Regions from separate parts of the Arthrobacter sp. UCD-GKA genome, predicted to be linked through region 3. Evidence: riboswitches for the same ligand, from Rfam matches in the RefSeq annotation. Region 3 holds a riboswitch; each other region holds the start of a gene.
What was found. Region 3 has a riboswitch for S-adenosylmethionine ahead of BLJ79_RS23080 (hypothetical protein). Riboswitches for the same ligand answer to the same signal wherever they lie in the genome.
Positions count from the first base shown of each region.

Region 1: another riboswitch for S-adenosylmethionine. It lies ahead of BLJ79_RS17585 (hypothetical protein); the one in region 3 lies ahead of BLJ79_RS23080 (hypothetical protein).
Region 2: another riboswitch for S-adenosylmethionine. It lies ahead of BLJ79_RS10385 (acyl-CoA dehydrogenase family protein); the one in region 3 lies ahead of BLJ79_RS23080 (hypothetical protein).

Region 1 is NZ_MOLR01000010.1:204,719-211,030, forward strand. It holds gene BLJ79_RS17560 (heme/hemin ABC transporter substrate-binding protein) at 1-745, shown strand, start outside; gene BLJ79_RS17565 (FecCD family ABC transporter permease) at 742-1,836, shown strand; gene BLJ79_RS17570 (heme ABC transporter ATP-binding protein) at 1,833-2,618, shown strand; gene BLJ79_RS17575 (siderophore-interacting protein) at 2,608-3,456, opposite strand; gene BLJ79_RS17580 (histidine phosphatase family protein) at 3,590-4,201, opposite strand; SAM riboswitch class IV at 4,248-4,369, shown strand; gene BLJ79_RS17585 (hypothetical protein) at 4,384-4,818, shown strand; gene BLJ79_RS17590 (acyl-CoA thioesterase) at 4,815-5,246, opposite strand; gene BLJ79_RS17595 (App1 family protein phosphatidate phosphatase) at 5,276-6,312, opposite strand, start outside.
Region 2 is NZ_MOLR01000005.1:158,425-164,736, forward strand. It holds gene BLJ79_RS10370 (ABC transporter permease) at 1-164, opposite strand, end outside; gene BLJ79_RS10375 (aliphatic sulfonate ABC transporter substrate-binding protein) at 164-1,192, opposite strand; gene BLJ79_RS10380 (ABC transporter ATP-binding protein) at 1,290-2,102, opposite strand; SAM riboswitch class I at 2,107-2,196, opposite strand; SAM riboswitch class I at 2,620-2,716, shown strand; gene BLJ79_RS10385 (acyl-CoA dehydrogenase family protein) at 2,723-4,060, shown strand; gene BLJ79_RS10390 (LLM class flavin-dependent oxidoreductase) at 4,141-5,544, shown strand; gene BLJ79_RS10395 (DUF1345 domain-containing protein) at 5,616-6,266, opposite strand.
Region 3 is NZ_MOLR01000013.1:57,095-63,406, reverse strand. It holds gene BLJ79_RS18895 (DUF222 domain-containing protein) at 1-617, opposite strand, end outside; gene BLJ79_RS18890 (VIT1/CCC1 transporter family protein) at 1,246-2,349, opposite strand; gene BLJ79_RS23080 (hypothetical protein) at 2,591-2,863, opposite strand; SAM riboswitch class IV at 2,884-2,996, opposite strand; gene BLJ79_RS18885 (DinB family protein) at 3,009-3,587, opposite strand; gene BLJ79_RS18880 (sodium:solute symporter family protein) at 3,701-5,227, opposite strand; gene BLJ79_RS18875 (helix-turn-helix domain-containing protein) at 5,390-5,965, shown strand; gene BLJ79_RS23980 (VanZ family protein) at 5,904-6,312, opposite strand, start outside.

The DNA of each region.
Region 1 (6,312 bases), on a different contig from region 3:
GGGCGACAAGCTCGCCGGGCGAACGGCATCGAACGCCGGGGCCTCGCTCAAGCACCTTCCCCTGGTCACGGCCGGTGCCCATGAACTGAATGCCGAGGCGATCCTGGGCATGCGCCCGGATGTGGTGCTGGCCGACTCCACCATCGGACCCCCGGAAGTCCTGGCGCAAATCGCCGCGGCAGGGATACCCGTCGTGTCCTTCACGCCCGACCGCACCGTTGCCGGGATTGCGCCGATGGTCACCGACGTGGCCTTGGCCCTGGGCGTACCGGAGGCCGGCGCCGCGCTAAACAAACGGATTGCCGGTGAGCTGGCCAGCACCCGCACGGCCATCGCCGCCCTGTCCTCGGGCACCCGGTCCCCGTTGCGCACCGCCGTGCTCTATGTCCGTGGCACCGCCGGGGTCTTCTTCATCATGGGTCCGGGCACCGGTGCCGAGGACCTCATGCATGAGCTGGGGCTGCAAGACGTAGCCGCCGGTGCCGGGTTGAAGGGGTCCCGCCCGGCCAATGCGGAGTCCCTGGCGGCACTGGACCCACAGGTGTACCTGATGATGAGCGACGGGCTGGAGTCCACCGGAGGCCTCGACGGACTGCTCAAACGACCCGGTGTCGCCAACACCGAGGCCGGGCAGCACCGGCGGATCATCGACGCGCCGGACGGTCAGCTGCTCTCGTACGGGCCCAACACCCCGTCCGCACTGCTGGCGCTGGCACAGACCATCTACACCAAGGGCAGCAAGTGAGCCAGCAAACCCTGGCCGACGCCCCGCCCGCAATGGCAGCCCCGTCCGCCGTCCGTGCTTCTCCGCGCCGCGGGCGCGCCTGGGCCACCGGGGTCGCGCTGTCGGCGGCATTGCTGGCGGTATTGGTGCTGTCGGCCGGCTCCGGACAGTTTCCGGCCTCGCCGGCCGCGGTGCTCGCCGGGTTCTGGCACGGGGTCTCCGGCACCGGCACCCCGGAGTCGGCACTGCTGGATGCCACCTTGTGGACCGTGCGCTTCCCGCGCCTGGTCCTGGGCCTGCTGGTCGGCGGCGCCCTGGGCCTCGGAGGTGCACTGATGCAGGGTGTCTTCGCCAACCCCCTGGCCGAACCCGGGGTCATCGGGATCGGGTCGGGCGCCGCGGTGGGCGCCTGCACGGTGATCGTGCTGGGCCTGGGCACCGCGTCCCCGTTCATCCTTCCGGCGGCGGCCTTCGCCTCGGGGCTGGCCGTGACGTTGCTGGTGTACTGGCTGGCCCGCGGGTCCGGAGCCTCGGCGGTGCTCACCCTGGTGCTCACCGGCATCGCCGTGAACGCCGTCGCCGGGGCCGTGATCTCGTTCCTGGTCTTCGTTGCCGACACCTCCAGCCGCGAACAAGTCATCTTTTGGCAGATGGGGTCGCTCAACGGCGCCACCTGGTCGGCGGTGGCCAGCACCGCCTGCATCGTGGTGCCGGCAGCCCTCGGGGTCCTGCTGCTGGCAACGCGGCTGGACCTGTTGGCGCTGGGCGATTCGGCGGCCTCCCACAGCGGCGTCAATGTGCCACGCCTCCGGGTCCTGTCGATCGTCGCGGTGGCGCTGCTCACCAGTGCGGCCGTCGCCCACGCGGGAATGATCGGGTTCGTGGGGCTGATCGTTCCCCACGCCCTGCGCTTGTTCACCGGGCCCTCGCACCGCTCGCTGCTGCCGCTCTCGGCGCTCGGCGGTTCGTTGTTGCTGGCCGTCGCCGACCTGGTCTCCCGCACCGCGATCCCCTACGCGGACCTGCCCATCGGCATCTTCACCGCGCTCGTCGGCGGCCCGGTGTTCTTCATCCTCTTGCGAACCACGCTCAAGCAACAAGGTGTCCTGTGAATCCCCTGCTTCAGGCCGAGAACATTTCCTACTCGATCAAGGGGAAACTGGTCATCCACCCGCTGGATGTGCGGCTGCATGCCGGGGAACTCTGCGTGGTCATCGGGCCCAACGGGGCCGGGAAGTCCACGTTGCTCTCGCTGCTGGCCGGATCGTTGCGCCCCGATGCCGGAAGCATCGAACTGGCCGGAAAGCCGTTGCGTTCCTGGGGTGCGGCGCAGGCCGGTCGGCTGCGTTCGGTCATGGGCCAGGACTCGCACGTGGCCTTCGGATTCAGCGTCGCCGAGGTCGTCCGATTCGGGCGCACCCCCTGGCGCAACACGCCACAGGGCGCGGAGGACGAGCACGCCATCGATGCCGCTCTGGCACGCACGGAACTGGACGGGTTGGCCGGACGCACCGTCACCACCCTCTCCGGCGGCGAGCGCCAGCGCACGGCGTTCGCCCGGGTGCTGGCCCAGCGGGCCGGGGTGGTGATGCTCGATGAACCGGTGGCGGCCATGGACATCAAGCACGCCGAGTCCACCCTGCAGATCGCCCGCGAGCTGGCCCGCGAGGGCCATGCCGTGGTGGCGGTGCTGCACGACCTTGATGCGGCAGCGGCCTACGCAGACCGGCTCATCATGCTGGATGCCGGCCGCATCGTGGCCCAGGGCGAAGTTGCGGATGTGGCCCGCGGCGCGCTGCTCTCCCAGGTGTACGGCACCCGGATCGACACAAGGATCGATCCGGTCGACGGGCGGGTCCGCGTGGCCCCGGCCCGAAACTTCGCTAGGCGCTAAGCGCCTCGGGGAAGATCTGCCCGACGGGAGTCTTCTTCTCGGCCTGGAACTCATCCTCGGCTCGGCCATAGGCCCAGTAGGCCGACAACGACATGGCCCGGCGGTCCACGCCGCGCTCGCCATTGAGGTAGGCCCGCAGCGACTTCATGGTCTCCCGCTCGCCGTGGGCAAAGACCTGGACACTGCCTTCGTGCCATTGCGCGTTGCGTACGGTTTCCTCGAGCTTGGTGTTTTCCGGGGTGAAGTACCCGCCCCGGTGCAGCCAGTGCACGGTAACTCCGGTCGGCACATCCAGCTGGACCTCGTCCTCGGGACCGGATACCTCGAGGTAGATGTCACCAACCATCTCCTGGGTCATGTCCTCGACGGCGGCGGAAATCGCCGGAAGCGCCGTCTCGTCGCCGATGAGCAGGTGCCGGTCGAATTCCGGGTTCGGCGTGTAGAGCCCGCCGGGGCTGTTGAAGCAGATCTGGTCGCCGATCTTGGCGTTCTGCGCCCATGGGCCGGCCAATCCCTGGTCGCCGTGAATGACGAAGTCGATCTGCACGGTTTGGGCTTCGAGGTCCACGTGGCGCAGCGTGTAGGTGCGCCGTACCGGGAAGTCCTCCGGGGCCAACTGTTCACGCAAGGCATCCAGGTCGTACGGGGGCACCAGTCCGAGCTCGGGCTTGGCGAAGAGGATCTTCACGTAGCGGTCCGACACCGCCTTGTCCTGGAAATCCACGAATCCCGGACCACCGAAGGTCAGTCTCATCATGTGCCGGGACAGTTGCTCGCTGGCCAAAACCTCGAGGACAACCTGGGGCCGAACCGGACGTGCCGAACGCTGGATGCTCACCAATTACCGCCTTTGTGGATTAGGGAAGATAAGCCTAGCCTAATCGACCAAGCCCCTGCTTAGCCAATGCCCGCGTCATGTGCCCGAGACCCGGCACGCTGCACAAGCGGTCCCGGTCCCCAAAAAAATGCCGTTAGTCCAGGTGCCGGCCCTGCCAGCTGCGCAGCCTCCAACTCGATCCCGTCGCATTCTCCAGGGTCACTACACCGGTGTTGGCCAACGGCACGGGGGCCAGCAGCTTGGAGTCGAAGTTTGCGCTCCGGGACGCAAGCCAGGTCACCAGCATGGCCGCGTGGCTGACCACCACCAGCTTTCCGGTCCCAGCGTTCTTGGCCCCTTCGATGACCGCGTCGAAGCGATCCAGGGCGGTGCGGGCGTCCTCGCCGCCGGGGACCCGGGCCGAAAGGTCGCCCGAGAGCCAGCGGAAGAACACGTCACGGTAGGCCAATTGGGCGTCGCGGTCGGTGCGCATTTCCAGTTCGCCGGCGGAGATCTCGGTGAGCCCGGCATGCTCGGCCACTTCCAGGCCGCGGGCTTGCGCCAACGGACCGGCCGTCATCCTGGCGCGCAGCAACGTCGAGGAATACACCGCGTTGACGCCCTGCCCTTCGGCACCCAACCGCTCCACCAGCGCCTGCGCCTGCGCAATCCCGGTCTCATCCAGGGGCGCCCCGGGGGCTGCGGTGTCCAGGGCCTGCGCCACGTTCGAGGCGGTCTGCCCGTGGCGGATCAAGATCAGTCTCATACCTTCACCCTAAATCTTCAGCCCGGTTTTGGTACGATGAAACCAGCTTCACGAGATGCGCGCCAGATATGGGCTCCGACCCGGCGACACACCAACCCCATGCTTCACGGGTGGTTCGGATGACGAAGCGGTCCTTGGCGGCAACCGCCCCGGGGACAAGAGCACACGAAAGGCGCCATCCCTTGCGCAACCAGCCATGCCCGTCCGGATCCTGTACGTCCTTCCACCCCGGCCACCGCACCAATCCGCGGGCGGTCAAGTCCCTGATGGCCCGACCCACCCTGTGGGTTCCGGCCGACGTGGAGGTCATGGTTTCCCCCGTCCAGGGGCTCACGCTGCATGTCTTTGCCGGCGGGGCGCACCACCAGGTCTTCACCCACGACCTTCCGGTGATCGCGCATCTCCTGCGCATTGCCCCCGCCCGTCCCGAGGGTGTCTCGCTGGGCCGGGTGAATTTCCACAACAAGGCGCTCGCGCTTCCGGCCGACCCACGGCGCAGCGCGGGGCTGGGTTACTTCTCCTTCAGCACCGAGCCGCTTGAACCGTGCAGCTTCGAGCGCGACGAGGCCCTGGCCCGCGACTTCGACGCGTTGACGGCCGAGCTGCAGCGTTCCTAGCGGAAGATCGGCTCGGCCCCGAAGCGGGCCATTGCTTCCTTGTTTTCCGCGGAAAGCCGCAGCAGCCGTTGGGTCTCGACGGAAAAGAACGCCAGGGTCGTGGCGGCGCGTACGCACACCCCGCCGTCGACCGGATCGTGGAATTCGTAGCAGATGTCGAAGCTTGCGGCCTTGATGGCACTGATCCACAGATCCACGTGCGCCGGTACGTTGCGGTAATCCAGCGGCTTGACGTAGCGCACCCGGTGCTCGACCACCAGGATCTGGGTGTTTTCCGGGACCGCGGAGAACAGGTCGACCATCGGCTCGATCCCGGGCTTGCCGGTGCCGCCGGGCACGCCGAACCCGGCGATGCGTGCCTCTTCCATCATGCGGACCAGGTTCACGTTGTTGATGTGGCCGTACGCGTCCATGTCTCCCCAGCGCATGGGGACCTCGACGCGGAGCTTGGGTTCGTTCACTTCCCCGGCCCCGGCTCGGCGTCGGGGCTGATGAGGCCCAACGCCTGAAGTTTTTCAGCGATGCGCGCCCCGTCGGGTTCGTACACCCACGGCACCCCCGGGGTGGAATTCAGGATCCCCTGGCTGCGCCCGCCTGCGAGCACGGCCTCCGAGGGGGTCAGCTGGCGGATCACGATCGCCGCGACGTGGTCGGGGTAGCGCCTGGCGAATTCGGCGTAGAGGTAGGGGTCGTGTTGGCCGTCGTCCCCGATCAGCAGCCACTTCAGGCCCGGGAACTCGTTGGCCAGGCGGCGCAGCTGGTCGGCCTTGTGCTGCATGCCCGACCGGAACCAGCCCCTGTCGGTGGGTCCCCAGTCGGTCAGCAGCAGCGGGCCCTGCGGGTAGAGGTTGCGCGAGAGGAAGCGGGTGAGCGTCTGGGCGACGTTCCAGGCGCCGGTGGACAGGTAGAAGGTGGGTGCGCCGGGCTTGTCGCGCATCAGCTTTTCCATCATCACCGGCATCCCCGGGGTGGCCAGCCGGGCGTGCTCGGACAGGACGAAGGAATTCCAGGCGGCCAGCAGCGGGCGTGGCAGCGCGGTGACCACGATGGTGTCGTCCACGTCGGAGAGCAACCCGAACTCGGCGGCCGCGTCGACCATCATGACCGGGGCGGCCACGGCCACGGAACCCTCGGTGTGCAGGGTGATCTCGTGCCAGCCCGGTGCCAGCGTGGCGGCGACCTTGACATCGAGCACTCCCCCGCGGTCGGCCTGCACGGCAAAGCGTTCGCCGTTGATGTGCACTTCGAGCTGCCCGTGCGGGACGATCGGGGAAATGAAGTTCCGCCAGCCGCGCACCCCGTCGGCGATGACCTTGGCGCGGTGGCGCCCGGCATCGAACGCGCCGGGCTTGGCCAGCACCAGGCGGGCGAAGATGCGGACCCAGCCGTTGGCCGGGTCCGAGAGCCCGTAGCCGGTGTAGGGCAGGACGGTGGGCACCAGGCCGCGCTCGTGGGCCCGTGCTGCGCGCAGTTCCAGGGCGCGGTCCTCGAAGC
Region 2 (6,312 bases), on a different contig from region 3:
GAGGTGACCCAGCCGAGGGAGGTGGCGCTTTGCCACAGGGCAAGGACAAGAAGGGGCACCACTGCGCCGAGCCCGAACCGCCCCAGGGCCGAGCCCGGGATCCGGGGCTTGGAGGTGTCGGCCGGCGTCGCTTCCCTGGTGTCGAGGGACAAATCTGTCGACATTACGAACCCTTGACCTTTGAGGCGTCGGCCTTCTTGGCGAAGGAATCATCGATGAGCGAACCCAAGGCCTTGTCGACCGCGGCCTGGTTGGCGACATCGCCGGTCTCGACAAAAATCGGTCCAACGACAGCCAAGACGTCTACCAGCTTTTGGCCGGGCACCGCGGAGACATCAAGGTTGGAGCGCTCGAGGATCACCTTTTCGGCAACCGGTGTTTCCAGCCCCGCCACGTCGGCGAGGATCGTCGCGGTCTCCTCCTGGTTCTCGGCCGCCCATGCGCGGGCCTTTTCGTAGGAGTCCACCACGACCTGGGCGATTTCCGGCGAATCCTTAAGGAAGGATTCGGTCGCGTTCAAGGCACCGTAGGTGTTGAAATCCAGGTTGCGGTAGATCAAGGTGGCGCCGTTCTCCTCCGCGCCGGCCATGATCGGGTCCAATCCGCTCCAAGCATCCACGGAACCGTTCTCCAAGGCGGCGCGGCCATCGGCGTGCTGGAGGTTCTCCACGGTCACATCGTCCGGGCCAAGGCCTGCCTGTTCCAGGGCCTGCAGCAAGAAGAAGTAAGGATCGGTGCCCTTGGTGGCGGCGACCGACTTGCCCTTGAGCTCGCTTACTTCCTTGATGGGTGAGTCCTTGGCAACGACCAAGGCGGCCCATTCGGGCTGCGAATAGATGTCGATGGTCTTGATCGGGGAACCGTTGGACCGGGCCAGCAGAGCGGCGGAGCCCGCGGTGGATCCCACGTCGATTGCCCCCGCGCGAAGCGCTTCGTTGGCCTTGTTCGAGCCGGCCGACTGCACCCAGTTGACGGTGACGCCCTGGTCCTTCAGCGCGGCTTCCAACCATCCCTTGTCCTTGAGTACTAGGGACAACGGGTTGTAGGTGGCGAAGTCGATGTTGAGGGTCGTGGCTTCCTTGGCGCTGGCTGCGCCGGAGCCTTCGCCGGCGCAACCGGTCAGCAACGCGGTTGCAGCCGCCAGGGCGGTGGTGGCAATGAGGGTGCGGCGTGAGAAGAAGTTTCGGTTCATGGGTGAATTCCTTGAGTGGGTGAACGCACGCCAAGAAGGACGGTCGTTCAAGAGATGCGAGTGATGTGAAGCGAAGTGGCGGTGCCTGGGTGCCGGATCAGTGGCGGTGTGCGTCAACGCCGAGCGATGCAAGAAGCGAGCTGCGCATTCGGCCAAGTGCTTCGTCGTTGCGGATTCGCGGACGTGCCCCCGGGACCGTGAGGAGCTGGGTGACGGTTGCGGCCGTTGCACCGTCCGGGCGCCCCAGCACCACGATGCGGTCGGCCAGCTGGAGTGCCTCGTCAACATCGTGGGTGACCAGCAAGACAGTGGTCGGGTAAGCGCCGTGGATGTCCAGAAGGAGATCCTGCATCTTCAAGCGGGTCAATGCATCCAGGGCACCGAACGGTTCATCCAGGAGGAGGACGCCGGGGCGTCGGGCCAGGGCACGGGCGAGCGAGGCGCGCTGGGCCATGCCGCCGGAGATTTCCCTCGGGCGCAAATCGCTGTGCGCTTCGAGCTCAACAAGTTCGAGGAGTTCGGCCACGCGAGCGGATCCGCTTGCCCGGTCGGTTCCCTGGGGAAGGCCCAGGGAAATGTTCCGTGCCACGGATTGCCATGGCAGCAGGCGCGGCTCCTGGAAGGCCACCGCACAGCGGGTGTCCAGTCCGTTGACGGCGGTGCCGTCGATCAGTACCCGCCCCGCAGATGGCTGGTCTAGCCCGGACACGGATCGGAGCAAGGTGGACTTGCCGCAGCCGCTGGGGCCGAGGATTGCCACAACCTCTCCGGGGGTGACCTCGAGGTCGACGTCGCGCAGCACCTCGCGACCGTCGAAGCTGCGGCCAACGCCCTGGAATGTCACTCGAAGCGCGGTGCTGGAAACGCTTGTCGGTGCGACAAACGTGGGGTGGTCAAGCGTGGAAGTCATGATCTCTCCATCGGACCTGGCGGTAGCACCGGTCTCAAAGAGGTGGTTGCTGCGGCGTCATAGAGCCAGATCTCTCGGCCGCTCGGGATGGGTGTATGACCTCCATCAAAGTCGATGTGGCGTCACGGGAGCAAGCCCGACGTAATGTGACGGAATGTTCGACGAGGAGGAATTTAACGGCCGCACGTCGAATGATCTACGGAAAATTACGGCTATTTCACTCATTCAACTTGTGGGACTTGGGGGATTCAGGCAACTGGTACGGTACTCGGGATCATCGGCGTAGACCCCGGGAACTCGCGCACTTGCGGGCCAGTGGGCATGCGGGGCATTCGGTGCCGGCGCCTCCAGCAATGTTTCCGCCGCCGTCGAACGAATGGCTGGCGGAATGGCGGTGCGCCGGTGCTCCTCCCGTCCCTCGACGGCCCGGGAATCGCGTTTTGCCGTGTGACGCACCCGTCAAGTGTGACGATCCGGGTTGTCACCGCCCAGCGTCGACGTGTAGAAATATGACCAACAACCATCCAGAGCGGCCGAGAGATCTGGCTCGATGACGCCGCAGCAACCCCTCCCCTTAATTGGGCGGTAGGTGCTCACGCCAGAACCGATGGAGAGAATTCATGGCTGTCGAGTCTTTCAACGATGCACACAATGTCGAAGCGGATCCGGACATTTTCGGGGCCGTCAATCTTGACGCGTTCACCGGTAACACCCCTGCCAGGCACCTGCTCAAGCTCACCCCCGGAGTCCCCAAGGACGGGCGCTACGATGAACTGGCGGCGATCTTCCGCCCGGTATTCGCCAAGATCGCTGCCGGGGCCAGCGAGCGCGACGCGAACAGGACCCTTCCCTTCGAGCCTGTCGGCTGGCTCAACCGCGAGCGCTTCGGTGCCCTGCGCATCCCGGTGGCCGAGGGCGGCTTCGGGGCCAGCCTGCTGGACTTGTTCCGCCTGCTGATCGAACTGGGCGAGGCCGATTCGCAGGTCGCGCACCTGTGGCGTTCGCACATCGGCTTCGTGGAATCCGTGCTGCAACTCGAAGACGTCACCCAGCGGCACCGCTGGGTCGAGCGCATTGCCGCCGGGCAGATCGTCGGCAACGCCTACACCGAGCGCGGCGGGAACCGGTTGGGCACGCTGAACACGACCATTGCCAAGAATGGCGAGCGCTGGATCCTCAACGGCGAAAAATACTATTGCACCGGCACCATCTACGCCGACTGGGTCGCCGTCGCTGCGGCTCATCCGACCCGGGCCGGACGGCAGATCGCCGTCGTCTCCACCCAGCACTCCGGGGTCAAGATCTTTGACGATTGGAACGGCTTCGGCCAGCAGCTCACCGGAACCGGGTCGACCACGTTCGAGAACGTCCCGGTGGACTCGGTCCTTCCCGAGGAGCAGCAGATCAACGATCCTGAATCCGCGATCTTCCAGTTGGTGCTCCTGGCGGTCCAGGCCGGGATCACGCGCGCGGCACTCAACGACGTGCGTTCCGCGGTCCAGGCCCGCACCCGATCCTTCAGCACCGGAACAGGCGTTCCGGTGCGCGAGGAACCGCAGGTGCTGCAGCTGGTCGGGGAGATTTCCGGTACGGCGTTCGCCGTGGACTCCATCGTCCTGGCCGCGGTCGCGGAGATCGAGGTGGCCCTGGCCGACGCGTCGCTGAGCGCGGCCGAGCGGTTCGCGGTCTGCGAGCTCTCGGCGGACCGTGCCCAGGCCATCGTGCAGCCGCTGGCGCTCTCCGCGGCGACCAAGCTCTTTGACGGTCTGGGAGCCTCGGCAACCGCCACGAGCTGCAACCTCGATCGGCACTGGCGCAATGCCCGGACCGTGGCCACCCACAACCCGGCGATCTACAAGTCGCGCATCATCGGCGACTACGAGGTCAACGGCACGGCGCCCCAGCAGCTGAACGCCATTGGCGACGTGGGTGCCGCCCAGGCAACCGGCGTCCCCTAAGGCGCCAGCACCCCCAATCCAACGACTTGGTCCGTGCACTACCGGATCCGCCACCACCCAACACCTCGCGAAGGACAAACATGAGCACGACGCCCGCCCCCCGCCAGATCCGCTTCAACGCCTTCGACATGAACTGCGTCGGACACCAGTCCCCGGGATTGTGGAAGCACCCCAAGGACCAGTCCGCCAGCTACAAGGACCTGTCCTACTGGACCGACCTGGCCAAGACCCTGGAAAAGGGCAAGTTCGACGGCATCTTCATCGCCGATGTGCTGGGCACCTACGACGTCTTCGGCGGCTCGAACGAGGTGCCGCTGCGCACCGGCGCCCAGGTCCCGGTCAACGACCCGCTCATGCTTGTCTCCGCGATGGCCGCCGTGACCGAGAACCTCGGCTTCGGCGTCACCGCCAGCACCTCCTACGAACACCCGTATCCTTTCTCCCGCCGCCTGGCGACCCTGGACCACCTGACCAAGGGCCGCATCGGTTGGAACGTGGTGACCGGCTACCTGCCCTCCGCCGCCCGGAACATGGGCCAGGCAGACCAGCTTGAGCACGACGAGCGCTACAACCACGCCGACGAATACCTCGAGGTCGTGTACAAGCTGCTCGAGGGTTCCTGGGAAGAAGACGCAGTGGTTCGCGACGCCGAGCGCGGCGTCTTCACCGACCCGTCCAAGGTCCACGACATCAACCACGAGGGCAAGTACTTCAAGGTTCCGGGCATCGCCATCACCGAGCCCAGCCCGCAGCGCACCCCGGTGATCTTCCAGGCCGGAACCTCCTCGCGCGGCATGAAGTTCGCCGCGGCAAATGCCGAGGCAGTCTTCGTCACCTGCCCCACCAAGGACATGCTCAAGGCCACGGTCACCAAGATCCGCGACGCCGCCGAGGCGGCCGGCCGTGGACGCCACGACGTGCGCATCTACACCATGCAGACCATCATCACGGACGTGGATTCCGCCGCCGCGCAAGCCAAGTTCGAGGACTACAAGTCCTACGCCGACATCGACGGCGCCCTTGCACTGATCTCCGGGTGGATGGGCGTCGACCTGTCCACCTACGGCCCGGACGACGTCATCGGCGACAACGTGAAGTCCAACGCCATCCAGTCCTCCGTGGCGATGTTCCAGCAGGCCAGCGGGGATTCGGGCAAGCCGTGGACGATCCGCCAGCTTGCCGAGTGGGTGGGCGTTGGCGGCTTCGGACCGATCACCGTCGGCTCGCCGACCGAGGTTGCCGACAAGCTCATCGAGTGGGTCGAGGACACCGACGTGGACGGGTTCAACCTGGCCTACGCCATCACCCCGGGGACCTTCGAGGACATCGTGGAGTTCATCGTTCCCGAGCTGCAGGCCCGAGGCGCCTACCCGACCGAATACGTCGAGGGCACGCTGCGCAACAAGCTCTTCGGCAAGGGCGACCGCGTGCAGGACTCGCACCGCGCGGCAAACTACCGGTTCTCGAACGCCGAGGTCAAGTAGGCAATAGCAAGGGATTGCCCCTGCCGGTTGGGGAGGCGGCGCACCTATGGTGTGTCGCCTCCCCACGTCATTTAAGCCGCCAGGCTGACCACCAGGTTGATGGTGGTGGCCAGGATGCCGGTGCCAAAAAGGAAAGCCAGCAGGCTGTGGCGCAAGACTGCCGAGCGCATTTCGCGCGTGGTGATGCTGGTGTCCGAGACCTGGTAGGTCATGCCCACGCTGAATGCCATGTAGGCGACGTCCGTGTATTGCGGGCGCTCGTCCTGGTTGAATTCGATGCCGCCGGGTGTGCCGCCGTAATAGATCATGGCGTAGTGCAGCGTGTAGAGCGTATGGACCATCAACCACGACATCGCGGTGCAGGTCAGTGCCAACAGCGCCAACGGCAACCTGGCGCCTACCGCAAGGTCCCTGCTGCCGGCCATCACCATCACGACCGCGGCCAGGGAACCGATGGCCGCGAAGAGGATCAGCAGGTCCGTGGTCTGGAAACCCGGGTCTTCCTCCTGTGCGTGGGCCGCGGTGCGGGCATGGTCCATGGGGGCAATGGTGATCCACACCCAGGCGTTATAAATCAGCGCGGCGACTGTCCAGCCAACAGCCGGAGCATAAACCCAGGCTCCCAGGAGGCCGGTCAGTGCCGTGGCGGCGACCCCGCCGGCGAGCATGCCCAGAACGCGCAACCTGCGATGCCTGGCGCGCTGCGACAACGTGCTTTTCATGAACCGATCCAACCATGTTCGGGGCGCACTGGCATACGTTGGGCCG
Region 3 (6,312 bases):
TAGTTGACCAGCTCACGCAGCGTCGCAGTCCCGGCCTCGAAGCAGGTGTGGGTGTCCTCCCACAGCAGCTCGTCGATCATTCTCCGGGTTTCGATCTTGAGGTTCCGGGTGCCGCTGATGACCACGTGTGCCTGGTCCCAAGTCAAGATGCCTTGGCGCAGTCCCTGATGGCAGCGGTGAAGGTCTTCGGCGAGGATCCGGTAATCGTTGGTGCGTTTGGTTCCGCTCCACGGGGACAAGCGCATCGCCAGGGCAACGTCCCCGCCGGAGCCCCACGCGGGGTTCTTCTCCCTGACCCCGGCGCGCTGCCGGTCGGCGATGAGGGCGTCCTGGTAGGCGACACTGTGGTCGGCCTGCTTCGCCGTGGCGGCGCATTTCAAGGTTTCCAGGGCGCCAACCGCAGCCACCGCCTCATGGGTACCGGTCAGCACCGGGGCCTCGTTCACCGCGGCGGCCAGGGACAGGATCCCGGCGGTGCCGGTGCGGGCCAGGTGTTCGGCAACCAGTGCGTCCATGTCCGCCCCGTCGTCCAGCAGCGCTTCGTAGCCCAGATTCCTGCTGGCGCCACCGGTGGTGGTGCCGGCGGAAGGGAAGCCGCTCGATGACGTCGTTGCCATACCTCCATTGTAGAACTAGAGACCTACAATTGAAACAGCTGTTCAAGAAATTTAGAAAATGCGTCCTACTCACGATTCCTGTGGGATGAGATCGACGGATTTTTCGTCAGAATCGGTGTGCAACCTGAGTTGGGCTGCCGGGTACCAGTGGCTGTTCGCGTTGCTCCGGTCTTCACGGCAACTGCGCTTCATCTCCCGAATCAAATACTCAAACTGTGCCGGCATAACCGACCCCCAGTGAGGGGCCAGGTGGTTCTCGCATTCAACACGGGTCTCAACGTTTGTGCAGGTCCTGCTGACAACACCGAGGAGGCCGCGACAGGAGCCTCCCGGGAGGATGCACCGCATGCCCTTCCGGGGCCGCCCGCCATCCAGTTGGATGCCGTCACGCGCAATCCGACCATCCGGATGTCCACGAGGACAAGCCGGGACTTCACCAGCCATAGCCCAATTTTACGCCCGATCCCATCCCACTGGAATCGTAAGTCGGAAATATGTTCTAGTTCTAGTCATGGCCTGCTAGCCTACGCGGATCACTCCAACCTGCGGGCTGCAAAGAAACAGGGTGCCGCCAAATCCCTGATTCCGGGAGATGGCGGCACCCTGCCGTCGCTTTTCAAGTGGACCGCTAGGCCACGGACCCGCCGAAGAGCAAGCCGAGGGCATAGGTGATGCCCGCGGCGCCCAGGCCGATGGCCAGCTGGCGCAGTCCGCGCTTGGTCGGGGAGGCGCCGGAGAGCAGACCGACCACCCCGCCGGTGAGCAACAGGGCGATGCCCACCAGCACGGCGGAGAGCAGAATGGCAGGGGTGCCGCCCATGCCGAAGATGAACGGCAGGATCGGGATCACCGCACCGGAGGCGAAGAAGCAGAAGGACGAGGAGGCCGCGCCCATGGCCGAACCGATTTCCTCGTGTTCTTGGGCCTCGGCGATGTCGGCCAGCTCCGGCTGCAGCGACAGCGAGGGGTTGCAGTCGCAGGAGTAGATGCCCATGCGTTCGGCGGCGCGGTGGGCCGCATCCTCGTCGCTCATGCCGCGGGCCTTGTAGACCAGCACCAGTTCGTTGGCGTCCAGATCCAGGTCCGGGGCGGCGGCCAGGGTCACCTGTGTGGGCTTGGATGCGGAGAGCAGTTCGCGCTGGGATCGCACCGAGACGTACTCGCCGGCGGCCATCGACAAGGCGCCGGCCAACAGGCCGGCAATGCCGGAGAAGAGCACCATCGAGGTGGCAACCCCGGTGGCACCGATGCCCATGACCAGGGCGAGGTTGGAGACCAGGCCGTCGTTGGCGCCGAAGACCGCGGCGCGGAAGTTGCCCGAGAGCTGGTTGCGGCCCCGGGTGGCCAGGCCGCGCACGACCTCTTCGTGGACCAGCTCGTCGGCGGCCATCTGGCGGCTGGCGTCGGTGTCCCCGGCGTAGGGGGAGTTGCCCTCGGCGCGCTGGGCCAGGGCCAGGACGAAGACGGAGCCGAAGTGCCGGGCCAGGAAGCGGAGCATGGTGCGGCGGATCGAGGGGCTCATGGCCTTGCCGGCATGCTCGCCCAGCAGTGCCCGCCAGTGTTCCTCGTGGCGGGTTTCGGCCTCGGCCAGTCCCAGCAGGACCGCGCGTTCCTCGCCGTGGCGCTTGTTGGCCAGTTCGCGGTAGACCGCGCCCTCGGCGACTTCGTCGGCCAGGTACTTGCGCCATCGTCTGATTTGGGCTGGGGTGGGGGTCGGCGCTTGCGGCGTCATGCTCTCATCCTCGTGTGGGCGTTCACGGCCTCGGGAGGCCATGCGATGGGGAGGCCCAGCGGGATTGTTTCTGGGGTGCGTTGGACCTCGGGCCACCAGTGTGTGGACCGAAGGTCTCGTTCGCCCGGACCCGGCGTTGCCGCCTCTGGCCCTGGGTGGATTGCCGGGTTACAACGTTGTAACCAGTATGTCGACGCACCGCTGTCCCGCCGTTGCCGGCGGGGCTGGGAACTACTCCCCTTCAACCCACGAGTGTAGCGTTCGGAAGGGTCCGAGAGAATTCGCTGAGGCTAAAAATTCTGGCCCCACCAGCGCTGTTTCCCGCTTCCGGCACCCGCACCGTGAGCGTTGAGGAGGCCTCTTCCCACCTCGGCGGTGCCACGGCGTTGGTCAGGGCCGCAGCCAGGGCGGCGGGGTCCGCGACGTGGAAGCTGCGCCAGGAACCGCGCAGCCGCAACTGAAGCACCGCGCGGTGCACATCAAGCAGGGGCAGGACGGGGATGGAAGGTGCCATGGCGGTACGGGACGGCCTTTCACTAGCTCTTGCCGGGGCCAAGTGGACCGCGGCCGCTTCTTCATCCGAACCACCCATGAACCTGGGGTTGGTGCGCGCCTAGAGTCGGAGCTTGCCGACGCGTCTCGTGAAGCTGGGTTCCACATTACCGCGATTCGGAGGCCCGCAGGATCTTTTTGTGCAGATCGTTCCACGCAGTGCCGTCATAGGGCGGCATGCTGTCGTTGTCCTGGCGCATCCCGGTGGACCCGTCGATGAGCTCGCGCAGGATGTCGGCGTGCCCCGCATGGCGCGCGGTTTCCACGTTCATGTGCAGCATCAGCCGCCCGAGCGTGGTGTGGCGCCGTTCCCCGGTCCACCACGGAACGGTTGCCGGGGCATCCAGGGACAGCGCGGCGATGTTGCGGTTTGCCGCCTCGATGGCCCGCCGGTAGAAGGCCAGGACCTCGGCGCAGGGGACCTCGGCCGACACCCACATGTCCGCGCTGTCATCCGGATCGGCCGCCAGCGCCGCGTAGTACTCGTCCTCGATCGTGAAGCCGAGGCATTGGACGAAGTAGCCGTACTCGACGAAGGCCAGGTGCTGGACAAGGCCCAAGATGTTGGTGCCGGTGGGCACCATCGGCCGGGTCGCTTCCCCGTCGCTGAGTCCCCGGGCCTTCCAGAGCATGGCCTCGCGGGAATTGGTCAGGTAGGTCGCCAGGTGGTCCTTGAAATCGTCCATGGCCCCAGCCTAGAAGCGCCGGGTCCGGTTGGGAATGGCGGCAGGCCAAAAGGGCGATGGCCCCCATCGACGCGGTGCGCGCCAAGGGGGGGCAGCGGTGGTGCGGATATGCCCTAGTGTCCGGCGACCTGCTCGAGGTCTGCGCCCTCGGCGTCGCCCTGGCCGGCGACCCGGGCGTTCCACCCGGTGATCACTGCCGCGGCGGTGGGCCGGGTGAGCAGCGAGACCACGACGAAGGTCAGCGCCGAGGCCAGAAGGCCGTAGTAGATCGGCTCGTTGGCGTAGATGCCGTCGAAGCGGTTCTCCGCCTGGATTTCCAGGGTGATCATGGTGCCCAGGGTGACGATGGTTCCGGCTGCCATGGAGGCGGCGGCGCCCAATCCGTTGCCGCGCTTCCAAACCAACCCGCCGATGATGGCCACCAGCAGGCCGCCGACCAGGATGTCGTAGGCGATGGTCAGCGCCGCGACCACGTCGGAGACCATGATGGCCAGCACGATCGAGACAATGCCCAGCAGCAGCACCCAGATGCGGTTGGCGCGCACGTCGTGCTCGGGGTTTTCGTTGGTGTTCACCTGCACGTTCCTGCCGAACCAGCTGGCCACGAACGGGGTGACATCGGTGCGGGCCACGGTGGCAGCGGCGATCAAGGCGCCCGAGGCGGTGGACATCATCGCGGCAACGGCCGCCGCCAGCACCAGTCCGCCGATCGCGACGGGCAGCAGCTGCGTGGCGACCTCCGCGTAGACGACGTCCTTGTTGGTGTCGGCACCGATGATGTCCGGCAGGGCGACCTTGGCGGCCATGCCGATGATGGCGCCGGCGGCCCCGTAGAGCACGCAGTAGATGCCGGCGGTGGTGCCGCCCCAGCGGGCCACCTTCGGGGTCTTGGCGGTGAAGACGCGCTGCCAGATGTCCTGGCCGATGAGCAGGCCCAGGGTGTAGACCACGAAGTAGGTGATGATGGTCTGCACGCCGATGCCGGTGAAGCTGAAGAACTCGGCCCCGACGCGTTCGCGGATCCCGGACATGCCGCCGGCGGCGTTCAGCGCGAAGGGCAGCATCAGGAAGAAGATGCCCACGGTCTTGATGACGAACTGGACCTGGTCGGCCAGGGTGATCGACCACATGCCGCCGATGGTGGAGTAGATGACCACGATGACCCCGCCGATGGCGATGGCCATCCAGCGTTCCCAGCCGAAGAGGACCACGAAGATCGTTGCGTAGGCGCTGGTGGAGGTGGCACAGAGCATCAGCGTGTAGGCGAGCATGACGATGCCCGAGGTGTTGGTTGCCGACTTGCTGCCGTAGCGCAGGGTGAGCATCTGCGAGACCGTGAAGATCTTCAGGCGCTGCAGGGTCGGGGCGAAGAGCAGCGAGAGCAGGATGACTCCGGCGCCGATCGCCACGACCAGCCACATGCCGGAGATGCCGAACTTGTAGCCCAGTCCGACGCCGCCCACGGTGGATGCCCCGCCCAGGACGACCGCGGCCATGGTCCCGGTGTAGAGGAACGGGCCGAGCCGGCGGCCGGCGACGAGGTAGTCGCTGCTGTTCTTGGTGCGTGATTTGCCCCACCAGCCGAAGATGAGCATGGCCGCCAGATAGACGGCGACGATGGTGCCATTGATGAATTCCATGAGGGGGTGCCTTTGCTTCGAGAGCGGGGCCAACAGCCAGCAGATGATGCCTGTTAGTAAACATTTGTTTTCTCATAGGCTAATGTGAGATGCCTTACACGTCAATTGCCCTAAGCTGGACACACCAAATATTTCTTTGAGCACCCCTGGAGAACCTTGCCCATGAAAGCCCTGCCCGTCGAGCCCAGCAGTGCCGCATTGGCCATCGGTTCGCGGATCCGTGCGGCGCGGCACGCCCAACGACTGACCATCGACCAGGTCGCCGATTCCACGGGCCTGACCAAGGGCTTCCTTTCCCGGGTGGAACGCGACCTGACCAGCCCCTCGGTCGCCTCGCTGGTGACCCTGTGCCAGGTGCTCTCGATGGAGGTCGGCGAGCTTTTCACGGCGCCGGACACCCACGTGGTGCGCCTCGCCGAGGCCCCGCGGATCTCCCTGGGCGGCGAAGGCATCGTCGAGCAATTGGTGACGGCCCGCTCCGAGCGGCGCCTGCAGGTCATTCGGGCGGTCATCGCCCCGCGCGGCGAGGGCGAGAAGGAGCTATACGCGGTGGATTGCGAGGTCGAGGTGCTCCACGTGCTGTCCGGGCGCTTCGTGCTGATCTTCGCCAACGAGCGCTTTGACCTCAATGCGGGGGACACCGTGACCTTCCCGGGCCGGGAACCGCACAGCTGGCTCAACCCCACGGGCGAGGAAGCCGTGGTGACCTGGACGCTGGTGCCGGCCGCTTCGCGCTAGGACATGTTGCCACGCCCCCCGTGGCCGTGGCACTCGGGAGGCGCCGATCAATTCCCCGGGTGTGATCCCCGGCCGGTGTGAAGGGTCCTCCCTCGACATCCCGCGGTGGCGCATGGTGAAGGGGAGGGGCAACGAAAATCCCGGTCAGAAGCAGGGCGAACTCGGTCCCGATCGAGCAGACCCTGGTCGTGACGTGGGAGGTCCGGGCCCGCAGCCGGCGGCGCACCAGGGCGAAAATGCCGGTCCCGGCCAGGCCGCCGGCGGTGTTGGCGACAAGGTCGGTGGCGTCCGAGCTCCCCATGCCATGGGGGTACTGGGCGATCTCCAGGACCAGGCCCGCCCCGGCG